DNA from 2 places in the Ornithinibacillus proteolyticus genome. Region 2 is predicted to be linked to the other one. Evidence: a T-box and tRNA genes for the amino acid it is inferred to sense, from the RefSeq annotation. Region 2 holds a T-box; the other holds one or more tRNA genes.
What was found. The T-box of region 2 lies ahead of ileS (isoleucine--tRNA ligase). A T-box ahead of a tRNA ligase gene usually reads a tRNA of that ligase, here a tRNA-Ile.
Positions count from the first base shown of each region.

Region 1: it has a tRNA-Ile gene. The T-box ahead of ileS (isoleucine--tRNA ligase) is inferred to sense a tRNA for this amino acid. The anticodon was not compared.

Region 1 is NZ_JBCPXV010000003.1:60,409-63,824, forward strand. It holds gene AAIB49_RS02870 (MFS transporter) at 1-424, opposite strand, end outside; gene sodA (superoxide dismutase SodA) at 548-1,159, opposite strand; tRNA gene AAIB49_RS02880 (tRNA-Phe) at 1,326-1,401, opposite strand; tRNA gene AAIB49_RS02885 (tRNA-Ser) at 1,750-1,842, opposite strand; tRNA gene AAIB49_RS02890 (tRNA-Ile) at 1,851-1,927, opposite strand; tRNA gene AAIB49_RS02895 (tRNA-His) at 1,937-2,012, opposite strand; tRNA gene AAIB49_RS02900 (tRNA-Met) at 2,039-2,115, opposite strand; tRNA gene AAIB49_RS02905 (tRNA-Asn) at 2,123-2,197, opposite strand; gene AAIB49_RS02910 (Na/Pi cotransporter family protein) at 2,425-3,416, opposite strand, start outside.
Region 2 is NZ_JBCPXV010000001.1:224,290-227,705, reverse strand. It holds gene AAIB49_RS01145 (YlmH family RNA-binding protein) at 1-278, shown strand, start outside; gene AAIB49_RS01140 (DivIVA domain-containing protein) at 443-946, shown strand; T-box leader at 1,005-1,232, shown strand; gene ileS (isoleucine--tRNA ligase) at 1,395-3,416, shown strand, end outside.

The DNA of each region.
Region 1 (3,416 bases), on a different contig from region 2:
CCCGAGTCTCCGGTTCAGTAATCTCAAATGTTAGTACATTAAACGCTAACCAATAAAAGCCATAACCAATACCTAATAAACTTCCTAATAATAGGTTAAAATATGCTGCTTTCTCTCCTATCATAAGTACCGTTAAAAAAAACAACGATAAAAATATAACACCTAATCTTAAAACAATGACGCGATCCACCTTTTTCGCTATTTTTCCAGCTACTATAAAGGTAATCGGTTGAAACACAAAGATAGCAAGATTATAAAAGGCTATCGTGTAATAATTTCCTTCTGCTTGCTTCCATAAGTAAATATTTACAAATGTATTGGATAAATATATACCTAATGAATATAGTCCACCTATTACTAATAATAGGATCAAATCTCGATTGATTTCTGTTTTGCCGAAAACAAATTGTAAGCTTTTATGCATAGTGAATTGCCCCTTTTCTCTCTTTCCTTAGTGTGAGCAATTCAAATAGAGATATACGAAAAGAAAAAAGGATGTCACAAAGAGACTTATCTCTCTGTGACATCCTATTATCTATAAAAAACATTATTTAGCTTCACTGTAGTTTTTCGCAACTTGATCCCAGTTAACAACGTTCCAGAATGCTGAAACATAGTCAGGACGTTTGTTTTGGTAGTTTAAGTAGTAAGCATGCTCCCAAACATCAAGACCTAATACTGGTGTTTTCCCTTCCATTAAAGGAGAATCTTGGTTTGGAGTACTTGTTACTTCTAGTTCACCATTGTTTACTACTAACCATGCCCAACCTGAACCAAAGCGAGTTTTTGCAGCATTTTCAAATTCCTCTTTGAATTTTTCAAAGCTACCAAATTTAGCATTAATCTTGTCAGCTAGTTCACCAGTTGGTTCTCCACCACCATTTGGAGAAAGAACTTTCCAGAATAAGCTATGGTTATGGTGACCTCCACCATTGTTACGTACAGCAGTACGGATGCTTTCTGGTACTGCATCCAGATTGCTAATTAACTCTTCAAGGGATTTACCTGCTAAATCGGATTTTCCTTCAAGCGCAGCATTTAAGTTTGTAACATAAGTATTATGATGCTTTGTATGATGGATGTTCATTGTTTCTTTATCAATAGTTGGCTCTAATGCATCATATGCATAAGGTAATTCTGGTAATTCAAATTTTGCCATAATGAAATCCTCCTTCAATAATCTATTAGTTAGGGATAAAATACCCTTCACATGAAAGATTATCAGAGGTTTCCAGTTCTTGCAAATTATTTGCCCTTGTAACGTTATCTGTTGAGGAGATAGAAAAAAACCCAATAAAAAAAACAAGCGATTTGCTTGTACAAAATGGTGGCTTGGGACGGAATCGAACCGCCGACACATGGATTTTCAGTCCATTGCTCTACCGACTGAGCTACCAAGCCTTGCTATATTTCATAAAAAAACATAATAAAATTTTCTTGCCATGTTTTGACCCCTGCATCTTCTAGATTATTCAAGGATGTTTATGCTTCGGGGTTACTCGTAGGTTATTCGGTGGGTGTGTTGCTCGTTGCTCTACCGACTGAGCTACCAAGCCTTGCTATATTTCATAAAAAAACACAATAAAATTTTCTTGCCATGTTTTGACCCCTGCATCTTCTAGATTATTCAAAGATGTTTATGCTTCGGGGTTACTCGTAGTTAATTCGGTGGATGTGTTGCTCGTTGCTCTACCGATTGAGCTACCAAGCCTTACGCTATGATGTAAAAAAAGTATCATTGATTATGTATGGAGGAGGTAGAGGGATTCGAACCCCCGCGCGGTTTGACCCGCCTGTCGGTTTTCAAGACCGATCCCTTCAGCCAGACTTGGGTATACCTCCGAGTTATATGGTGGACCCTGCAGGACTCGAACCTGCGACCGATCGGTTATGAGCCGATAGCTCTAACCAACTGAGCTAAGGGTCCTTCGTTATATGGGGCGACCGGTGGGAATCGAACCCACGAGTGCCGGAGCCACAATCCGGTGCGTTAACCACTTCGCCACGGCCGCCATGATGTTTAAACTAAGATAAGTAATGGTAGCGGCGGAGGGGATCGAACCCACGACCTCACGGGTATGAACCGTACGCTCTCGCCAGCTGAGCTACGCCGCCATGTTGTTGGCTCCACAGGTAGGATTCGAACCTACGACCGATCGGTTAACAGCCGATTGCTCTACCACTGAGCTACTGTGGAAAATTATCAATCTTGTAAGTAAGAAGAAGATGTCTTCTCTTTAAGTGGCACGAGATATAATATAACATGTTCAATCTTTCGTGTCAACTATTATTCTAATTTAATTTATGTAAATCTTACTTTCTGTCGAAAACGACAATAATTACTATATCACCTTTATATAAAAATAGCAACAAAAATTTACAAAAAAAATAAAAAGAGAGGAAAAAACCTCTCTCTTTATATATTTAATGGTCCTCTAACACCGCTTCTGCAATGTTAACTGCATGATCACCGATACGTTCTAAGTTCGATATAATATCAACAAAGACGATACCTGCTGATACAGAACAATCCCCTTCATTCATACGGATAATATGCTTTTTACGATAGCTTCGTTCCATTTTGTCGATTTGATCCTCTTTTTGAACAACTGCCAATGCCTCTTCACGATTCCCCGTATCAAGCGCCTTAATCGCTTGCTTAACGGTTGACATGGTTAAGTCAAACATATTATTTAAATCCTCTTGTGCCCTATCCGTAATCACTACTTTATTAGATATTTTATAATCAATTAACTCCACTACATTTTCAAAATGGTCGCCAATTCGTTCAATATCTCGCACTGTATCCATTAATACCGTGTGCTTTGCACTTTCAAATTCAGACAATGAACCACCAGAAATGTCAATAAGATAATCGGTTATACTTCGATCTAAACTGTTTAGTGCGCCTTCAATCTGTAAAGCCATTTCAGCATGTTTCGTTTGGTTCGTTGATAAATACAAGCTTGTCTCTTCCATGCCTTGATATGCATATTCACCCATCCGAACTATTTCAGCCTTTGCTTGGTCAAGTGCTAGTGCTGAAGATTGTTGAATGAAAATCGGGTCTAAATGCTTCGGTTTGTACTCGATTGTAGTATCCTTTCCTGGTACAAGCTTCGTTACCATCCATGCTAGTAAGCCAATGAATGGGAACTGAACTATTGTATTTAGTATATTAAAGCTACCATGTGCAAAAGCAATGGTCATTTCAGCGTTTAACATCAGTTTCTCTTGTAAAAACATCACATATTGTGTGAATGGATGTAGTAATAATAAAAAGACAGTCGTACCTACTAAGTTAAAGATGACATGTACTGCAGCTGCACGGCGAGCAGCAACAGTAGCACCTAAAGATGCTATAACAGCTGTAATAGTTGTCCCAATATTATCACCAAAAAGGACTGGTAATGCAG
Region 2 (3,416 bases):
AAGAACCTATTTGGTCCCATTCAGAGAAAATAGTTTCTTCCTTAAGATTAGATACGATCTTAAAAGAGATTTATTCTCTATCCCGTAAAGAGGCACAGACTCTTATTGATAAAGGATTAGTTAAAGTTAATTATCGTACGGTAGAAGATAGTAAATTCATTTTAAGAGAAGGCGATATGATTTCGCTCAGAGGAAAAGGTAGAAGCAAGCTCGTTGGTGTCAATGGGCAAACCAAAAAGGAAAAAATAAAAGTTACAACTGCATTATTACAGGTATAGTAAAGAGTGACTATTTGATATATAATGATATCGAATAGTTGCTTTTTTGACTTTTTTCTAGAAATGTAAGCATAAATTGCAGGAAATACATATTTTTTGTCGAAATATACTGGTATACTGAAAATGGACTAATATTTTTATAAAATCATAGGGAGGTAGCCGTTATGCCATTAACACCATTAGATATTCATAATAAAGAATTTACGAGAAGTTTTCGTGGATATGATGAAGATGAAGTAAATGAATTTTTAGATCAAGTTATTAAGGATTATGAAATGGTAATTAGAGAAAGAAAAGAATTAAAAGAAAAGATTGAACAAATGAATGAAAAGCTAAGCCATTTCACCAATATAGAAGAAACACTAAATAAATCAATCCTAATTGCTCAAGAAACGGCTGAAGAATTAAAAGGGAATGCTTCAAAGGAGTCGAAACTAATCATTAAAGAGGCAGAGAAAAATGCTGACCGTATTATTAACGATGCGCTAAGTAAGTCTCGCAAAATCTCAATGGAAGTTGAAGAGTTAAAGAAACAAGCTAAAGTTTTCCGCACTCGTTTAAGAATGCTTGTGGAAGCTCAATTAGATATGATTGGATCAGATGATTGGGAAGATTTATTTGAGGAAGCGGTTGGTAAAGATTTGGAATTAGCTAATAATGAATCTTAAACCTTGACGTTTTATTAAAATTTACATATAATGCTTACACGAATAGGTTAAAATAATAGCAAATACGATGATAGAGACAGTATAAAAACTAGTTGCTTGTTAAAGCGAGCTAGGGTCTGGTGAAAGCCTAGTACAGCACGTTTTTAGAAAATCACTCTTGAGTATCCAATTTGAAATAAATTAAGTAAAATTGGACGTCTTGTTCACGTTACGAATATCGAGTGAATTTAAAATGGTTTCATTTTAAATTTATAAGGGTGGTACCGCGAGTCTTCTCGTCCCTTTCTGGGATTAGAGAGGCTTTTTTATTTTAATGATGTATTTTTTCGGAAAGTTAGGTTGATTTAAGGGAGTTTATGTCTGTTCTAGCTGCGAAACTATACAACAAACCCAAAAATAGCCCAAACATATTTATCATGTACAGTTAAAACATAAGGAGGTCTAATCAGTGGACTATAAAGAAACATTACTGATGCCAAAAACAGAATTTCCAATGCGTGGGAATCTACCAAACAAAGAACCATTACGTCGTGAAAAATGGGAGGAAATGAACCTATACGAAAAATCAGTGGAAAGAACAAAAGGTAGACCAACATTTATCCTGCACGATGGTCCACCATATGCGAACGGTGATATTCATATTGGTCATGCATTAAATAAAATCTTAAAAGATTTCATTACACGGTATAAGTCCATGTCAGGTTACCATGCACCTTATATTCCAGGATGGGATACACATGGTCTGCCGATTGAAACGGCATTAACGAAGAATAAAAAAGTGAAACGTAAAGAGCTATCTGTAGCAGAATTCAGACAGCTATGTGCAGAATATGCATTAACCCAAGTCGATAGTCAACGTTCACAATTTAAAGAGCTCGGCGTACGTGGTGATTGGGATAATCCATATATAACATTAACGAAAGATTATGAAGCGGCACAAATTAAAGTATTCGGTGAAATGGCTAAAAAAGGATATATCTATAAAGGACTAAAACCAGTATATTGGTCTCCTTCATCTGAATCAGCGCTTGCTGAGGCTGAGATTGAGTATTATGATAAACGCTCTGCTTCTATTTATGTTGCGTTTGATGTAGAAGATGGAAAAGGAGTTCTGGATTCTGGAGATAAAATTGTCATCTGGACAACAACTCCATGGACAATTCCAGCTAATCTAGGTATCAGTGTCCATCCCGATATCAACTATGTGTTAGTTAAAGTTCATAATGACAAATTTGTTGTGGCAGAAGCACTACTTGAATCTCTAAAAACAGAACTAGAGTGGGAAAATCCACAAGTAGTGAAAAGCTTTAAAGGAAGAGAATTAGAGCGTGTAACAGCAAAACATCCATTCTACTCCCGTGAATCTCTTGTCATGCTTGGTGAGCATGTTACGACTGATGCTGGTACAGGTTGTGTTCATACAGCTCCTGGCCATGGGGAAGATGACTTTTATGTTTCGAAGGCATATGGCATAGAGGCTTTCTGTCCAGTGGATTATAAAGGGGTGTTTACTAGTGAAGCACCTGGATTTGAAGGTATGTTCTATGACGATGCAAATAAAGTAATTACTGAAAAGTTAGATGAAGTTGGTGCTTTATTAAAACTTTCCTTTATTACGCACTCCTACCCACATGACTGGAGAACTAAAAAACCAACCATTTTCCGTGCAACGGCACAGTGGTTTGCTTCAATCAAAGATTTCCGTGAAGATATCTTAGAGGAAATCAAACAAGTTAATTGGTATCCAGCATGGGGAGAGACAAGACTATACAATATGGTTCGTGACCGTGAGGACTGGTGTATTTCTCGTCAACGTGCTTGGGGAGTTCCAATTCCGGTGTTTTATGGTGAGGATGGAACAGCGATTATTACAGATGAAACAATTGAACATGTATCGAAATTATTTGCAGAGCATGGTTCTAATATTTGGTTTGAAAGAGAAGCGAAAGATTTATTACCAGAAGGATTTACTTCTGAGCATAGTCCAAACGGTGAATTTACGAAAGAAACCGATATTATGGACGTTTGGTTTGACTCTGGCTCTTCACATGCAGGAGTACTATTAAATAGAGAAGATCATACAAGACCAGCTGATGTTTATTTAGAAGGTAGTGACCAATATCGTGGTTGGTTTAACTCTTCTTTATCAACGGCAGTAGCTGTTACAGGTAAAGCACCATATAAAAACGTTATTAGCCATGGCTTTGTGTTAGACGGTAATGGTCGTAAGATGAGTAAATCACTTGGAAATGTTATCATGCCAAGTAAAGTATTAAAGCAGCTAGGTGCAGATATTTTACGTCTATGGGTGGCATCGGTTGATTATCAAGCAGATGTCCGTATTTCAGATGACATTCTAAAACAAACTTCTGAGGCTTACCGTAAAATTCGAAACACGTTCCGATTTATGTTAGCGAATTTAGCTGACTATAATCCAGAAACAGATCGTGTACCGGAAGCAGAAATGGAA